2 regions of the Tenacibaculum vairaonense genome follow, and region 2 is predicted to be linked to the other one. Evidence: riboswitches for the same ligand, from Rfam matches in the RefSeq annotation. Region 2 holds a riboswitch; the other holds the start of a gene.
The links. A riboswitch is a leader RNA that binds a small molecule or an ion and turns the genes downstream of it on or off. The one in region 2 is predicted to bind thiamine pyrophosphate.
Positions count from the first base shown of each region.

Region 1: it holds a riboswitch for thiamine pyrophosphate, as region 2 does, so the genes downstream of both, thiS (sulfur carrier protein ThiS) here and ABNT65_RS16760 (TonB-dependent receptor) in region 2, are expected to answer to the same signal.

Region 1 covers NZ_OZ038525.1:2,402,544-2,411,122, reverse strand. Annotated here, with positions in the region: gene thiE (thiamine phosphate synthase) at 1-33, opposite strand, end outside; gene ABNT65_RS09720 (four helix bundle protein) at 143-511, opposite strand; gene ABNT65_RS09715 (hydroxymethylpyrimidine/phosphomethylpyrimidine kinase) at 517-1,281, opposite strand; gene ABNT65_RS09710 (thiamine phosphate synthase) at 1,300-1,920, opposite strand; gene thiC (phosphomethylpyrimidine synthase ThiC) at 2,202-4,061, opposite strand; gene thiS (sulfur carrier protein ThiS) at 4,218-4,421, opposite strand; TPP riboswitch at 4,494-4,588, opposite strand; gene ctlX (citrulline utilization hydrolase CtlX) at 4,864-5,799, shown strand; gene ABNT65_RS09690 (alpha/beta hydrolase) at 5,902-6,429, shown strand; gene ABNT65_RS09685 (flagellar motor protein MotB) at 6,524-7,387, shown strand; gene ABNT65_RS09680 (hypothetical protein) at 7,467-7,919, opposite strand; gene ABNT65_RS09675 (FAD-binding and (Fe-S)-binding domain-containing protein) at 8,092-8,579, opposite strand, start outside.
Region 2 covers NZ_OZ038525.1:4,164,329-4,172,907, forward strand. Annotated here, with positions in the region: gene ABNT65_RS16760 (TonB-dependent receptor) at 1-1,654, opposite strand, end outside; TPP riboswitch at 1,743-1,883, opposite strand; gene ABNT65_RS16765 (acetyl-CoA carboxylase biotin carboxyl carrier protein subunit) at 1,984-2,472, shown strand; gene accC (acetyl-CoA carboxylase biotin carboxylase subunit) at 2,474-3,922, shown strand; gene ABNT65_RS16775 (acyl-CoA carboxylase subunit beta) at 3,912-5,453, shown strand; gene arfB (alternative ribosome rescue aminoacyl-tRNA hydrolase ArfB) at 5,487-5,888, opposite strand; gene ABNT65_RS16785 (ATP-binding protein) at 5,891-6,544, opposite strand; gene pnuC (nicotinamide riboside transporter PnuC) at 6,508-7,137, opposite strand; gene ABNT65_RS16795 (thiamine-binding protein) at 7,121-7,381, opposite strand; gene ABNT65_RS16800 (hypothetical protein) at 7,617-8,060, opposite strand; gene ABNT65_RS16805 (hypothetical protein) at 8,124-8,579, opposite strand, start outside.

The DNA of each region.
Region 1 (8,579 bases), 1.8 Mb from region 2:
TCCTTGTGTTATGTAGTGTAGTTTACTTATCATTTTTTTATTTTAGTAGTTAAGGAGTTAGTAGGAGTTAAAATAGTTAAGTATTTAGTGTTTTTACTAGGAGTTAAGTAGTTAAGATTGTTCATGATGTTTTTATTAGTGATTATTTAGTTGTGTTATTAAGGATACTTCTGACATATGCGTTGAGCATTTTACTTACTTCCTCTATTAGTTTTTTCTCCTGAGTGATGTTGTCTACATAATTTAAGTCTTTTGATAGTATTAGAAAATAACGGCATTCTTCTAGTGATGCTTGTGATATGTTATAAAAGCGTAACTTTTCTTTATTGTTAATTCGCTTATAGCCTTCTGCTATGTTTGCTGTAATAGATATGGCTGCTCTTCTGAATTGTGAGGTTAGTCCATAAACTTCTTCTGTGGGGAAGTTTTTAGTGAGTTGGTATATTTTTAATACAAAAAGATGTCCTTTTTGCCAAACTAATAAGTCTTCAAATGTTGCTGTTTTTCCCATTTCTTTTATTTCATGACTTTATTGTTTGCATAGCTGTGTTCACCTAATAACGAATCGTTAGAGTTTAGAAATTGTTCTGTATAGCTTTTTACGTTTTTAAAAATATCTTCAAAACTAATTTCTTTGGCTATGTTGGCTGCTAATGCTGATGATAGTACACAACCGCTTCCGTGTTTTTCATGTACAGTACTGGCTATAGGTGGAATGTTTATTTTTACAATTTTGTTATGATAAACTTCATCCCAGCCTTTTTTATCTGTTCTATGTCCTCCTTTTAAATAAATATTGGTTCTCTCAGCAATAAAGTCTATTGTTTCCTCAATTGATTTTTTAGGAAAGAGGGCTTTTATTTCATCATAATTTGGGGTTAGGAAATAACAATTGTGCATTACTTTTTCAAAAACTTCTAAGTTATCTTTGGTATGAAAGTTAAAACCAGCACTTGCTTTTAAAATTGGGTCTATTATTATTTTAATAGTTGGATTTAGTGTTTTTAGTAATTGAGTAATTTCTAATAAGACTTCCCAAGATTGTATAATTCCTATTTTTACTACTGTTATTTCAAAGCGTTCAAAAAGTGTTTGGATTTGATGTAAGATAACTTTTGGATCTATCCATGTGCATTGTTTAAAATCAATGTCGTTTTGAACCGTAACAGCCGTACAAACTGCTAAACCATACAAACCATGTGCTTCAAATGTTTTAATATCTGAAGTCAACCCTGCTCCACTTGATGGGTCTATACCTGCTATGGTTAGTATGTGTTTCATTGTGTTTGTAATTTGTTACTAATTAATATACTTTTCAAATTGCTTTTTAATTTCCTTAAAACTTTCTATAGGATTTTCAGCATTCCAAATGCCTCCTAATACACCAATTCCGCTATAACCTAAAGCGAATACTTTAGGAATGCTTGTTGTGTTAACACCTCCCATACCGATTATTTTTTTATTGATTGTATTTACATCGAAGCCTTTTCCTTCATATCCCTTTTTAGAAATGGAAGAAAAAACAGGGCTTAATATATGATAATCAAAATCGGTTGTACAATTATTTAAAATTTCAGGATCATGAAAGGAACTGCTTACTGTATGGCTTTTGGCTTTTAGCTCTTGGCTTTTATTTTGAAAACTGTTTACGTACTCTTGTAGTTTACTACCTAAGTTTATTCTGGGCTGCTCTTGTAAATGAATGCCTTTCAAACCAAATTCTAAACATAATTCATGATGCTCATGAATCATGATGTTTTGATAGTACTTGGGATTTATTTTTTTTAACAGGTTTCTGTATCCTTCTATATCAAAAGTAGGTTTTCTTAAATGCAATATTTCTAAACCATTTTTAAATAGTTGATTTAAAAGTATAGCTTCATTTTTTATTTCTTGTTCTGATGTTAGTACGATTAACATGTATTCAGTTATCAGTAGTTCAGTTGACGGTTTGTCTCTTGTTTGTCACTAAATAGTGTTGACTGTTTTAATTATGAATTACGAATTTGTGTTATTCATAATGTAACTCGTTGCACATTCAAGAACTTTACAATAAAGAACACGTTAGTTCGAGTGCTTTTTGGGAAGAAAAAGTGTATCGAGAACTATTTACTTCTCGATACATTTTTAATTCCGTTATCACTTCATAAAAACATTCGAAGTGACAGCATTGTAGCTTAAGTACACAACGGGTTAAATTACTATAAATATACTTCTGAACCTTTGTCTTTAAATTCTTTTGATTTTTCTTCCATTCCTTTAGCAAACACTTCGTTTCCTTCAATTTTATTGGCTGCTGCAAAATCACGTACTTCTTGTGATATTTTCATTGAACAGAATTTTGGCCCACACATAGAGCAGAAGTGTGCAATTTTAGCCCCTTCAGCAGGTAAAGTTTCATCATGATATTCACGAGCTAATTCCGGGTCTAAACCTAAATTAAACTGATCTTCCCAACGGAATTCAAAACGAGCTTTACTTAAGGCGTCATCTCTATGTTGTGCTCCCGGATGTCCTTTTGCTAAATCAGCGGCATGTGCTGCTAATTTATAGGTAACTACTCCTGTACGTACATCGTCTTTATTAGGTAATCCTAAATGTTCTTTTGGAGTTACATAGCATAACATAGCACAACCAAACCAACCAATCATTGCCGCTCCAATTCCTGAAGTAATGTGGTCATAACCTGGTGCAATGTCTGTGGTTAAAGGTCCTAATGTATAGAAAGGAGCTTCGCCACAAGCCTCTAATTGTTTGTCCATATTGGCTTTAATCATATGCATTGGGACGTGTCCTGGACCTTCTATGAAACATTGTACTTCGTGTTTCCAAGCTATTTTAGTTAATTCTCCTAAAGTTTCTAGTTCTGCAAATTGTGCTTCATCATTAGCATCAGCAATAGAACCCGGACGTAAACCATCTCCTAAAGAGAAAGCAACATCATAGGCTTTCATAATTTCACAGATTTCTTCAAAGTGTGTGTATAAGAAGCTTTCTTTATGATGTGCTAAACACCATTTAGCCATGATAGATCCACCACGAGATACAATTCCTGTAATACGTTTTGCTGTCATAGGTACATAGGCTAAACGTACTCCTGCATGAATGGTAAAGTAATCTACACCTTGTTCTGCTTGTTCAATTAAGGTGTCTCTAAAAATTTCCCAAGTTAAATCTTCTGCAACGCCGTTTACTTTTTCTAAAGCTTGGTAAATAGGTACGGTTCCTACGGGTACTGGTGAGTTACGGACAATCCACTCACGTGTTTCATGAATGTTTTTACCTGTAGATAAATCCATGATATTATCTGCTCCCCAACGTGCTGCCCAAACTGCTTTTTCTACTTCTTCTTCAATAGATGAGGTAGTGGCAGAGTTACCAATATTGGCGTTAATTTTAACTAAGAAGTTTCTACCTAAAATCATAGGTTCTGCTTCTGGGTGATTTATATTTGAAGGAATTACAGCGCGACCCCTTGCTACTTCTTCACGAACAAATTCTGGAGTGATTTTTTCAGGAATGCTAGCTCCAAAATCCTGCCCTGGATGTTGTTTTGATAAACGGGTCATTTCATCAATACGTTGGTTTTCACGAATGGCAACGTATTCCATTTCAGGGGTAATAATTCCTTTTTTAGCGTAGTGTAATTGGGTTACATTTTCTCCTTTTTTAGCGCGTAATGGTTTTTTAAGGTGGTTAAAACGTAAGTGATCTAAACTAGCATCATTTAATCGTTCATTACAGTATTCAGAGGTAAATGCATCTAATTGCTCTACATTATCTCTGTCTAAAATCCACTGTTGACGTATTCTTTCAAGCCCATTATGAATATTGATTTCTTTGTTTGGGTCTGTATATGGTCCAGAAGTATCGTATACGGTAACAGGTTCGTTTGGCGTTCTTTTTTTGGTCATAGAATCCACTGTGTCACTCAGTTCTATTTCACGCATGGCTACTTTAATTTGAGGGTGGATTTTTCCTGAGACGTATATTTTTTTTGAGTTTGGAAATGGATTTCTAGTAATTCCGTCTTGCTTTGGCGCAGTGTCTTTTTTCTTCATTATTTAAGGCTGTTAGTTTGTTGTTTTATTTTGTTATTGTTTTTTTAGTTTTTCTGTTCTCGATATACTGTTCTTCAACAGCGCAAGCTATTTTTATTCCGTTATCACTTCATAAAAGCACTCGAACCGACTTATGAGAAAAACGTATTCGTATTGTTATCCTCCTTGGGTTGACTTGATAATTAAAACGGTATCGTTGTTTTGTAGTTGCTGTGAGCTCCAGTTGTCTTTTTTTACAACACTTCCGTTAACGGCAATGGCAATACCATTGGTTTTAACTTGTAGGTTATTAATCAATCCTTCTAGTGTTGTGGTATCTGAAAACTCTTTTTGTGTGTCGTTTACTTTTATGGTTATCATGTTAACATGTTTAAAGTAAACTAAAGAAGAATATACTTGTGTAGTTTTACACCATATTACTACTTGTGTATTTATGGCTTTATTACTTTTCCCTACGCTGGTGTTAACCATTTCAGGTTCAAAGGATATTTCTCAAACTAGTTACCTAGCTACTCCTAAAGTTTACGTTGCAAATATAATTTTTTATTTGAGGTGTGCAATAGAAATGGTTTTTTATTTGATTGTAAGCATGATAGTGAAGGGTTTAATTTTTAGATGACTTGCATCGGGGGAGTTCATTTGTATGGTGACAAAGATATTTTAAATTATATAGAACATCATAAAGTAAAATACTTAGGACATAAACAAATTGAATAATGTTATTAGTAGGTATAAATAATTAAAGACTAAGCTAAAGATATAAAACAAATACTTACTTTCGTATGTGTTTAAAATTACAAAAGTGAAACAAACTACCAATACTATACTAATGGTTCGTCCAGCTAGTTTTAGAATGAACGAGCAAACCGCTGTAAACAATTATTATCAACAAAATTTAGGAACTATGTTGCCTGCTAGCATCAATGCGAAAGCACAAGAAGAGTTTGATGTATTTGTTGGTAAACTAAGAGCAGCTGGCGTTGTTGTGGTAGTAGTTGAAGACACTAAAGAACCCGATACACCAGATGCATTATTTCCGAATAACTGGATTTCTTTTCATGAGAATGGTGATGTTGCTGTATATCCGATGTTTGCAGAAAACAGACGTTTGGAAAGGAGAGAGGATGTGTTAGAAATTTTAGAAGAAAAAGGATTTGTTATAGAAAATGTGGTTGATTACTCAGAAGCGGAAGAGGAGGAAGTCTATTTAGAAGGAACAGGAAGTATGATTTTAGATAGGGCAAATAGAAAAGCCTATTGTGCTTTGTCGCCAAGAGCAGATGAGGAATTGTTTATCGAGTTTTGTGAAGATTTTGAATATACGCCTGTTGTTTTTACAGCCAATCAAACGGTTGCTAATGCTAGAGAAGCTATTTACCATACCAATGTAATGATGTGTGTTGCTGAAACTTTTGCAGTGGTTTGTTTGGATGCTATTGATGATAAGAAAGAGAAAAAAAATCTTATAAAGCATTTAAAGTCTGACGGAAAGGAAGTTATCGCAATTACAGAAAATCAAGTGGTGCAATTTGCAGGGAATATGTTACAAGTGGTTGGTGAGCATGAAGAGCGTTATTTGGTGATGAGTGCTTCTGCTTATAATTCGCTAACAGTAAGTCAACTAAAAGCTATAGAAAAGCATTGTGAAATAATTCATAGTTCTTTAGAAACTATTGAAACCTGTGGAGGAGGAAGTGCACGTTGTATGATGGCTGAGGTGTTTTTACCTAAAAATTAGTGTTTTCTTCTATTTTTAAATTTACTGTAAAAAAGGTTTGAAAATGCTGTTTTTAATCGCTTATAAATGTTTTTATAATAGGCTTAGTAATACATTGTTGCTATGAAGAAAAGATTAATTATTCTTTCAGATTTATGGGGAAAGCAAAATGCAAATTGGGTAAAAAATTACAAAGAGCTATTAGCGGATACATGCGATATTATTTTTTATGATTCATGTGAGCTAGCAGAGATAAATACTAGTGTTTATGAAGAAGAAAAGTTGCATACACAATTTGTAAATGGAGGAATTGAACTTGCCGTTAAAAACTTATTGAAACTAGAAGAAAGGAAACCTATTTCCATTTTAGCTTTTAGTGTTGGTGGAGTTATTGCTTGGAAGTACGCTTTAATTAATAAAAATGTAAATTATTTATGTTGTATATCATCTACTAGATTACGATATGAGGTTGCCAAACCAACATGTTATATAGATTTACTTTACGGAACAAAAGATACTTTTATACCCAATGAAAAATGGTTTGTTTTACTAGGTGTTTCTGTAAAAATGATAGATGGGTTTCATGAGGTTTATAAGGAAGTGAAAGCGATTAATTTGATTGTAGAAAATCTAAGAAAATACTTAAGTTAATAAGTTAATTAAGATATTATTTTATCTATTTTTTGATAGCCTATATACTAAAATAAACTATTTGTAGTTTACTTATTCATAAACTCATAAAAATATGAAACGATTAACAATACTAGCGGCAGTAGCAATTTTAGCAACTTCATGTGTTTCAAAAAAGAAATACGTTGCTTTAGAACAGAAGTACAATGATACTAAAGGGACTTTGCAAAAGACAGCTTTTGAAAAAAAGGAATTGGAAGCTAAGTTTGCTAAGATAGAGAAGAGGGTAGAAAATTATAATGAGAAAATTAATTCTTTAAAAGATTTAAACTCTGATTTAAAGAAAGAGAATGATGTAAAATTAGATATGGTTGGAAATACAGTGATATCTAATTCAATGAAGCAAAAAATGCGTGAGACATTGGCAAATGTTGATCCAGCAGCGTTAGCGGAAGCTAAAACGTTAAAGGATTCTATGAATGTTGCTATTTCTCATAGATTAAAGCAATCGGTTGATGTTTCTGATTTGGAAAATTCTGATGATGTAAATGTAGATATCGATAAAACAGTAGTAATGATTTCTGTTTCAGATAAAATGTTATTTAATACAGCAAGTTATCGAGTAAATAGAAATGCGCATAAAATTCTTAAAAAGTTAGCAGATATTATCAAGTCTGAACCAAGTATGGATGTAATGATTGAAGGTCATACGGATTCTAGAACGATTAGTAATAATGTTATTCAAGATAACTGGGATTTAAGTGTTAAAAGAGCGACTTCTATTGTACGTATTTTAGAGAAGAAATATGGAGTAGAAGCAAGTAGATTAATAGCGTCAGGAAGAGGGTCTTCTATGCCATTAGTTGATAACACTACTAGAGAAAATAGAGCAAGAAACAGAAGAACTAGAATAGTTATTTTACCTAATTTAGATAAGTTCTTTGGTTTATTGGCTAAAGAAGAGAAAATTACCCCTTAAATATAATTAGTAGAGAATAAGTTAATTAGTAGTTAAAGCCCTATGCAATAATGCATAGGGCTTTTAATTTTTTAGCATTTTATGCAATGGAAGTGTTGGTTACTTTGTAATTTTTATAATACTGCATTAAAATAAATGAACAGATTACAGAAGAAGCCACTCCTTCTATAGCTAAAGCAAAAACAATTAACGGTAAACTTAAGTTTTGTCCCCAAAAGGACGAATTTTCAAGTACGGTAATTAATCCGCTATCAATAAAACCTACATAAGTGATGAGTCCTACAATGGTAAGTCCAACAGCTAATGCAGAGGTTCCAATTCCAATAGAAAAATTATTAATGTATAATGATTCTTGGTTTGCTGTAATGTTTGTTTTTATAGCTTTGTTAATACCCCAAAGCACAAAAACAAAATTTAACAAACGTAATTCTGAAACATTATCCAGTCCTAAAATCTTCATGAGGAAAAAGAATCCAACAATACCTCCAAAAATAAGAAGCGCATTGTTTAAGATAATTTTACTTTTAGACATAAGGTTTATTTTAAATTATTAACCACTTAAAAATACGAAATATTAAAAACATAATCAATTGATTTTTAGGTGGGTGATTTTTGTTAGTCTATGAAGTTAAATTAAATGCCTGTAAAAAGTAAACAGCTCCATATAACATGAAGCTGTTTGAATTATTAGAAAATAGTATTTTTTATGACAAGGCCTCTTTTAAAATAGTGATTGGGTGTTTGGCAATTCGTTTTGTTCCGTCATAAATTTGATGACGACAGCTTGTGCCTGCTGCTGCTATTTCAGTAGTAGTACTACAGTTTCGTATTTTAGAAAATAAGGTGTCTTCTCCTACTTGCATACTTACTTTATAGTGTTCTTTTTCGTAACCAAAAGACCCTGCCATACCACAACAACCAGTATTCATAATGGTTACTTTATAGTTTTTAGGAATGTTTAAAATACTAAAAGAGGCATGCGTACTTGATAAAGCTTTTTGGTGACAATGTCCGTGAATTTTTAACTCTTTAGCGTTAGAAGTAAATAGGTTGGTGTCAATATTGTTGTTTTTATGCTCTTTTGCTAAAAACTCTTCTATAGTAAATGTGTTTTTAGCTATAGATTGCGCATTTAATTTATCATCAGCTAATCGGATATACTCATCTCTAAAAGTTAGTATAGCAGATGGTT
Region 2 (8,579 bases):
AATTATTGGCATCATTTAATTGATAGTTAATACCTCCTTTTGGATTAAAGAAATTAAAAGTATCATTTACCAATTGTGGTTGTATTTCATTAGCTTCATAAGTTACATTTCTATTTTGTAAGTCTACAAATAACTCTAAAGCATCACTCAATTTATAATTTGCTTTTATAAATAAGTTAAAATCTTCTTTATTACCATAGTTGTCATAATAACGACTTCTTATTTCACTATTAGAAGCATAACGAGCCCAAATCACCTCTCCAAAATGATCTCCCTTATATTGATTCCAAGCTCCTCCTAAAAGAATATCCCAATGGTCATCTTTATAATTCATATTATAAGTAATTCCATAAAAGTCATTGCGTAACCATCTTCTTCTTATTAAATCAGTAGTGTTAACCTCTTGTCCACCAATATTGATTGGAGTTAAATTATAATCAGCAAAACTTTCATTTTGTTTGTATTGCTCAAAAAAACCTCTCCCAAAAGTGTAATGTAAAGCAATATTAGAAGAAATATGCTCAGTATATTTCTGATTCCAGTGCAATTGTGCATGATCTTGCTTGTAATTATCAACTTCGTTATCATAATAACCAGTAACATCCCAATTACTATCATATAAAGCTCCAGCTGAATTAAAAGTTCTATCTTTTTCTAAAGTAGCTTTATCAATTCCATTCCATGATTGATAGGTAATTTCGTGACCACCAAAAACAAGTCCCTTAATTAAAGTATTATCACTTACATAACTCCCTTGTAAGAAATATGATTTTAAATTAGAAGAAGCTCTGTCAATGTACCCATCAGATTTAATTCTTGAAATACGTCCAGTAAACTTAACATGGTTGTTTAATTTACCAGTACCAGCTTTAGCCGTATATTTTTGAGTACCAAATGAACCAAAAGAAGTAGCTATTTCTCCAAAAGCTTCATCAGAATCTACATCTGTTAATACATTTAAACTAGCACCAAAAGCCCCAGCACCATTGGTAGAAGTACCTACACCTCTTTGTAATTGGATACTTTGAGTTGAAGAGGAGAAATCAGGCATGTTTACCCAAAAAGTTCCTTGACTTTCACTATCGTTATAAGGAATACCATTAATAGTTACATTTACTCTTGTAGCATCAGAACCTCTTACTCTAATGCCCGTATAACCAACTCCTGCACCAGCATCTGAAGTGGTAACAACAGAAGGTAAGTAATTCATTAAAATAGGAATGTCTTGACCTAAGTTACGTTTTGCTATTTCTTTTTTTGATAAGTTAGAGTGTGCAATTGGAGCATTGGCTTTTACTCTTACAGCAGAAACTAAAACCTCTTCCAATAAATTATCTTCAGAATTTAATTCAAAAGTTACATTTTGATTACTTGTAATCGTAATTTCTTTTTCTAAGGTATTAAACCCTACATAGGAAATTGTAATTAAATGTTTTCCTTTTGGAAGACTCAACTTATACCCACCTTCAAAGTCTGTAATAGTTCCCTTTCTTAAAGCTTTAACTGCAATGGTAGCTCCTTCTAGCCCTTGTTGTTTCTTATCAACAACTTTTCCTGACAACGTAAAATTTTGTGCGTTTATAATAGACGACACAAATAATACCATTAAAAAAGCTACTGTCTTCACTTTTTTAATAACAAAAATCGGTTTCATTTTTTATTAAATAAAATCGAACAAAAAGAGGTGATTATTCTAATTTGATTATTTATAACACATACCAAAATCATTACTTGGTTTTCTTAGTAATGACAATCAAAATCCCTAAACAGCATTACCTGTTCTAGGTTCAATGGGTATGATCTCAGCCATCATTGAGTAGTAAAAGTTTATAAGTTTTTAAATAAACTATTATCACTGTTTTACGGCACCCCTTTATGAGAATGTCGCAAAGGTAAAACTGTTTTTTGAATTATTAATGGTAAAAAAGTACCAAAAGTTGATATTTTATTTGATATTTTAGTAGGCACAATCATACAATATATATGAGTAAATCTTTTAAAACTACCGTTAATTCTTTATATCAATTTGATATTGAACAAACAGACTTAGAGGACTTAGATATTAGTAAAAAGTCTAAAAATCAATATCATTTAATTAATGAAAATCGAAATTATAAAACCCAAATTCTAGAAAGTAACTTTAATCAAAAACAATACACTGTTGAAGTAAATGGGAATGTTTACAATGTGAAAATTGCAGATTCGCTTGATTTGTTGATTAGTGAATTGGGTATGGAAGCCTCTTCTAATAAAAAAGAGAATACTATTAAAGCACCTATGCCAGGGCTTATTGTTTCTATTAACGTTGACTTAAATCAAGAAGTGAAAGAAGGAGATGGAGTATTGGTTTTAGAAGCCATGAAAATGGAAAATACACTAGTTGCACCACAAGATGGAGTTGTAAAATCCATTTCTGTAAATTCTGGAGATAAAGTTGAAAAAAATGAAATTTTAATTGAAATAGAAGCATAATATGAAGAAAATATTAGTTGCCAATAGAGGAGAAATTGCTTTGCGGGTAATGCGTACTGCAAAAAAAATGGGAATTAAAACTGTAGCTGTATTTTCTGAAGCAGACAGAAATTCACCGCATGTTTCTTTTGCAGATGAAGCGGTTTGTATAGGGGCAGCTCCTTCTAATGAATCGTATTTATTAGGTGAAAAAATTATAACTGTAGCCAAAGAATTACAGGTAGATGGCATACACCCAGGGTATGGGTTTTTAAGTGAAAATGCTGCTTTTTCAGAAGCTGTAGCCAGTAATGGAATTACTTTTATAGGGCCAAAGTCTAAGGCTATAGAAGTTATGGGGAGTAAGTTAGCAGCCAAAGAAGCGGTAAAAGCTTATGATATTCCTATGGTTCCAGGCATAGAAGAAGCAGTTACAGATGTAGCATATGCTGCTAAAATAGCAGATGAAATTGGGTATCCTATTTTAATTAAAGCTTCTGCTGGAGGCGGAGGAAAAGGAATGCGTGTAGTAGAAAAGGCAGAAGATATAAAAGAACAAATGGAGCGAGCTATTTCAGAAGCCACTTCTGCTTTTGGTGATGGTTCTGTATTTATAGAAAAATATGTAGGCTCTCCACGTCATATAGAAATTCAAGTATTGGCAGATGGCCATGGAAATATTGTACATTTATTTGAAAGAGAGTGTTCAGTTCAAAGACGTCATCAAAAAGTAGTAGAAGAAGCACCTTCTAGTGTGTTAACACCTGAAATTCGTGAAAAGATGGGGGAGGCTGCTGTAAAAGTAGCAAAAGCTTGTGATTATTTGGGTGCAGGAACTGTAGAGTTTTTATTAGATGAAAATAAAAATTTTTACTTTTTGGAAATGAATACGCGTTTACAGGTTGAGCACCCAGTTACAGAATTGATTACTGGGGTAGATTTAGTAGAGGAGCAAATAAAAATAGCTAGAGGTGAGGTTTTGTCTTTTTCGCAAGAAGATTTAACTATTAAGGGTCATGCATTAGAACTTCGTGTTTATGCAGAAGATCCTTTAGATGGTTTTACGCCAAGTATAGGAACTTTGGAAACGTATAAAATTCCAAATGGAGAAAATATTAGAGTAGATGATGGTTTTGAAGAAGGGATGGAAATTCCCATTTATTATGACCCAATGATTTCTAAGTTGATTACTTATGGAGATACAAGAGAAGAAGCCATTCAACTTATGAAAAAAGCAATTGATAATTATAAAATTAAAGGAATTGCTACCACATTACCATTTGGGAAATTTGTTTGTGAGCATGAAGCCTTTATTTCTGGTAATTTTGATACACATTTTGTAAAAAAGTATTATTCAAAAGAAAGTTTAGAGACTACCTATAAAGCAGAAGCTTCAGTTGCTGCAAAAATTGCTTTGCAACACTATTTAAATGAACAACAACTTTTAAAAGTACCTACTCGTGAAATCTAAAATAGAACAATTACAACATAAATTAACCGAAGCCAAATTAGGTGGAGGAGAAAAGCGTATTAACAGTCAGCATAAAAAAGGAAAGTTAACAGCTCGTGAACGTATCGATTATTTTTTAGATGAAGGTTCTTTTGAAGAAATAGGCATCTTAGTTACGCATCGTACTACCGATTTTGGTATGGAAAATCAAAAGTTTTATGGAGATGGTGTAGTAACAGGTTATGGTACTGTTAATGGTAGACTAGTTTACGTTTTTGCGCAAGATTTTACAGTTTTTGGAGGCTCTTTATCAGAAACACATGCTGAGAAAATTTGCAAAATTATGGACTTAGCAGTGAAAGTAGGAGCGCCATTAATTGGTTTGAACGATTCTGGCGGTGCAAGAATCCAAGAAGGCGTTCGATCATTAGGTGGTTATGCTGATATTTTTTACAGAAATGTGCAAGCCTCTGGAGTGATTCCTCAAATTTCAGCTATTATGGGACCTTGTGCTGGTGGAGCAGTGTATTCTCCTGCCATGACGGATTTTACAATCATGGTTGAAAATTCAAGTTATATGTTTGTTACTGGGCCTAACGTAGTAAAAACAGTAACAAATGAAGAAGTAACTTCTGAAGAATTAGGAGGTGCAAGTGCACATTCAACTAAATCGGGAGTAACGCATTTAACAGCAGCTAATGATGTACAATGTTTGGAAGATATTAAAACATTATTGAGTTATATGCCGCAAAATAATCAAGAAGTAACGCAAAAACTGCCCTATACGTTGGCGGATGAATATAGACAAGAGTTAGCAACTATTATTCCTGATAGTGCTAATAAACCTTATGATATGCGTGCAGTGATTAATGGTATTGCCGATACGGATTCTTTTTTTGAAATTCATAAAGACTATGCGGAAAATATTGTGGTTGGTTTTGCTAGGTTAGGAGGCAGAAGTATTGGAATTGTGGCTAATCAACCTATGAGTTTAGCAGGATGTTTAGATGTAAATAGTTCCAAAAAAGCCGCTCGTTTTACACGTTTTTGTGATTGCTTCAATATTCCTTTATTGGTATTAGTAGATGTACCAGGGTTTTTACCAGGAACGGATCAAGAATGGAATGCTATTATTACCAATGGAGCAAAATTATTATATGCGCTTAGTGAAGCTACAGTACCTAGAGTTAGTGTAATTACACGTAAAGCTTATGGAGGAGCTTATGATGTAATGAACTCTAAACATATTGGTTCTGATATGAATTTTGCATGGCCATCTGCAGAGATTGCAGTAATGGGAGCTAAAGGAGCTAGTGAAATTATCTTTAAAAAAGAAATAGCGGAAGCAGCAAATAAAGAAGCGAAGCTATTAGAGAAGGAAGCAGAGTATGCGGATTTATTTGCAAATCCTTACACAGCAGCTGAACGTGGATTTGTAGATGAGGTTATTTTACCAGAAGAAACCCGTAGAAAATTAATAAAAGCTTTTGCCATGTTAGAAGGCAAGAAAGTGGATAGACCTAAAAGAAAGCATGGGAATATTCCTTTGTAGTTAGAAGGTTATACAACTAACAATAAAGTACTATCAGAATTTAAGTTTTTGTCTATTAGACTTTTTTTCTGATAGTATCTTTTTTTGATCTAATCTTTTTTGAATGGCTGACTTTTTAGGTTTTGTTAGTTTTCTCTTTTTTCTTTTCTTTAAACTTTCCTTTATTAGTGCTACAAATTTTTGAATAGCAATTTCCTTATTTCGGTATTGTGATCTACTTTCTTGACAAGTTATGATTAAGTTACCTTCTATCGTTAATTTACGAGTCAAATTTTTAAGGAGCAATTCTTTTTCTGTTTCAGAAAGTACTTGTGATTTTTGTACGTTAAAAACCAACTCAATTTTAGTAGATACTTTATTTACATGTTGTCCACCAGCTCCTGAGCTTCTAACAGCTTTAAAAGAAAGTTCGTTAATTAATTGCTTAATATTCATTACTAGAAAGAGAAATGGGTTATATCTCCTTGTTGATGCATAAAATGCATATCAAAATCATTTAAAGTATCAGAAAAAGAATATAAGTTTTCTTTAGTAGCTAATAAATCATCAATAATACTTACAGCCTTTTGTAACCGGGTTTCTTTATCTCCTTTTAATAAAACATATGGCCTGTTGTATTTTTTCAAGGCATTTTCAAAAGCCATAAACATTTCTAATCGTTGCTCGGGTCTATCTCTTAAATCATCTTCTTCCCAAGGTGTATCAATATAGGTCAAAAAATAAATATCATAGGTGTTATTTACTGCCGCTTTATCTAATATTGGATCCACAAATCCACCGTAATATTCTTCAGAATACACTTTAGTTTCCAGTAAATCGGTATCGCAAATTAGAATTTTATCTGCCTTTTTAGCTAAACTATTTTCTAATTGTATTTGACCTTCAGCAATAGGCAATATGTCTGATTGTTCACATACTTTACGCTCATTATTCCATTTGTCTTGCAAATAATCTCTGGCAAACTCAGGTGCCCAAACGGTATTGTAATGACGTGCTAATTGCCTTGATAAAGTGGTTTTTCCAGTGCTTTCTGGACCAAATAAAACTACTTTAATTAAGTTAATTGGTTGTTGTTTAAGTTTTTTTTCCATGCTAAATATCCTAAAATTGCAATAACCGTAAATAATAAATATTGAAAGCTAGTAAAGGTAAATCCTTTATATAAATATAAGGGAACTGAAATAATATCGCCAATTATCCAATATATCCAATTTTCAATTTTTCTTCTAGCCATTAACCACATTCCTACAAAGAAAATGGCAGTAGTAACCGTATCTATATAAGCTGTCCAGTTATTCCATTTGTCAAAACTTACATATACTAAATACACAAACACTAAAGTTCCTACAAAAATAATTAAACTAATTTTTTTCTCTTTAGTGGTAGTTCTTGAAATTGGAGTTACCCGCTCATCATCTACTTTACGAGTCCATATATACCAACCATACACACTCATAGCAAAATAGTAGGCATTAATCATCATATCTCCTAACAACTCCCATTTTAAAAGTAAGTATACAAAAATAGCGGTACTAATCATTCCTGTAGGAAATACCCAGATGTTATTCTTTTTAGAACACCAAACTGATAAAAAACCAAAAAAAACGGCAATAATTTCTAGCCAAATATCTATAGGATTATAAGTAGCGTATTGCCCAAAAAGGAAATCAAAAATTTGGTTCATAATTACTCCTGTCAGATTTAACAATTTTCATTAATAAAATACCATTGTCTATTAATTCAAACGAGTTTTTTAACTCAGAAGTAACTAACTGCATTACTTCATCATACTCGCCATATACCTGCGTACTTAACGGATTTTCTAAAATAGTTAAACCAGAAGCCCTCAATTTTTTAATAAAGTTAATTATTGGTTCTTCAAATTCATTTTGAAGTGGGGTTAATGTTAATTCTACTGAAATTTTCATGTATTTCTAAAAAATGTGAATAGCAAAGATAAATTTAATCAGCTAATACTTGTATTTTTAAATCTGTACAAGAAAAAATATTTTTTATTTTTTCATTGTACAAAAGTGTACAATTATTTTTAAAACTTTTTTTTTCGTTGTACACATCTGTACAATCAAATATTTTTTTTCAAAAAAGATTGTACAAAAATAACATGGGTATTCTTTAGTGATGAATTGTGTGTTTGAAAAACCTTTATATATTTTTGTTGATTATTCTTTGTAGTTCTTTTTCACTGATCTTTTTCATGTTTAATTTTAATTCTGAGTTATTGTGAGATTCATGTAGTTCAATTTTGTCGTAGTATGTTTGGTCTTTTGAGCTTCCAAAAATTATAATATTCGTTCTGTTGCTTACAGGAATATCTTCAAAGAGTAAGTCATTTTTAAGTCTTGAAAAAGTAACGAAGGATTTTAAACTATCATATTTTATATACATCCCAAAACCTGAGAATTTATTGAGTTTATCTTTTAATGAAAAATTAATTCGAGGTAAATCCTTTACAAAACGATCAATATTAATCCAACTCCATGAGTTGTTATTTAAAACAAAATAATCTCTAACTTTTTTCCTAATGGTATTTTTAACTAAGACTCTTTTTTTGAATGAAGGTAATGAGTCTTCTAAAATTCTATGCATTATACTAATTCCTCCTCCTACGTCTTCTAGAGCTTCTACATAGTTTTGATTGGTAATTTCCCATTAGATATTGCCTATTGAATCGGTTTCTGAAAGAAAAATATCATTATCTTTTAATTTTCCTTTAGGCGGATAAACAATAATGTTAGTATCTTTTTTAAGTTTCAGTTTTTTTCCGTTGGAAGTAAATACAACTTTTAAAACACCAGAAGTTTCAAGCAGTTCATTATCGGTAGTTACCGTTTGAATGTTTCTGTATAGAATTTCTTTAAAATCGTATAACTCGATTAATTCTAGTTGTACTTTTTGATTTTCCTTTAGTTCAAAAAAATCTCTAGAGTAGAATATTTTTGTGCCATGTTTGCCAATAACTTCTTTATACTCTATGGTGTCTAAATTAAAAAGTTGAGGTTTTTCGGTTATAAAATTCGCTAAGTAGTTTTTAGGAATGAAAGGTTCTTGGTTTTCTTTTTTACAGTTGCTAAAACTTAAAGAAAAAGCAAGTACTAAAAAGTAGTG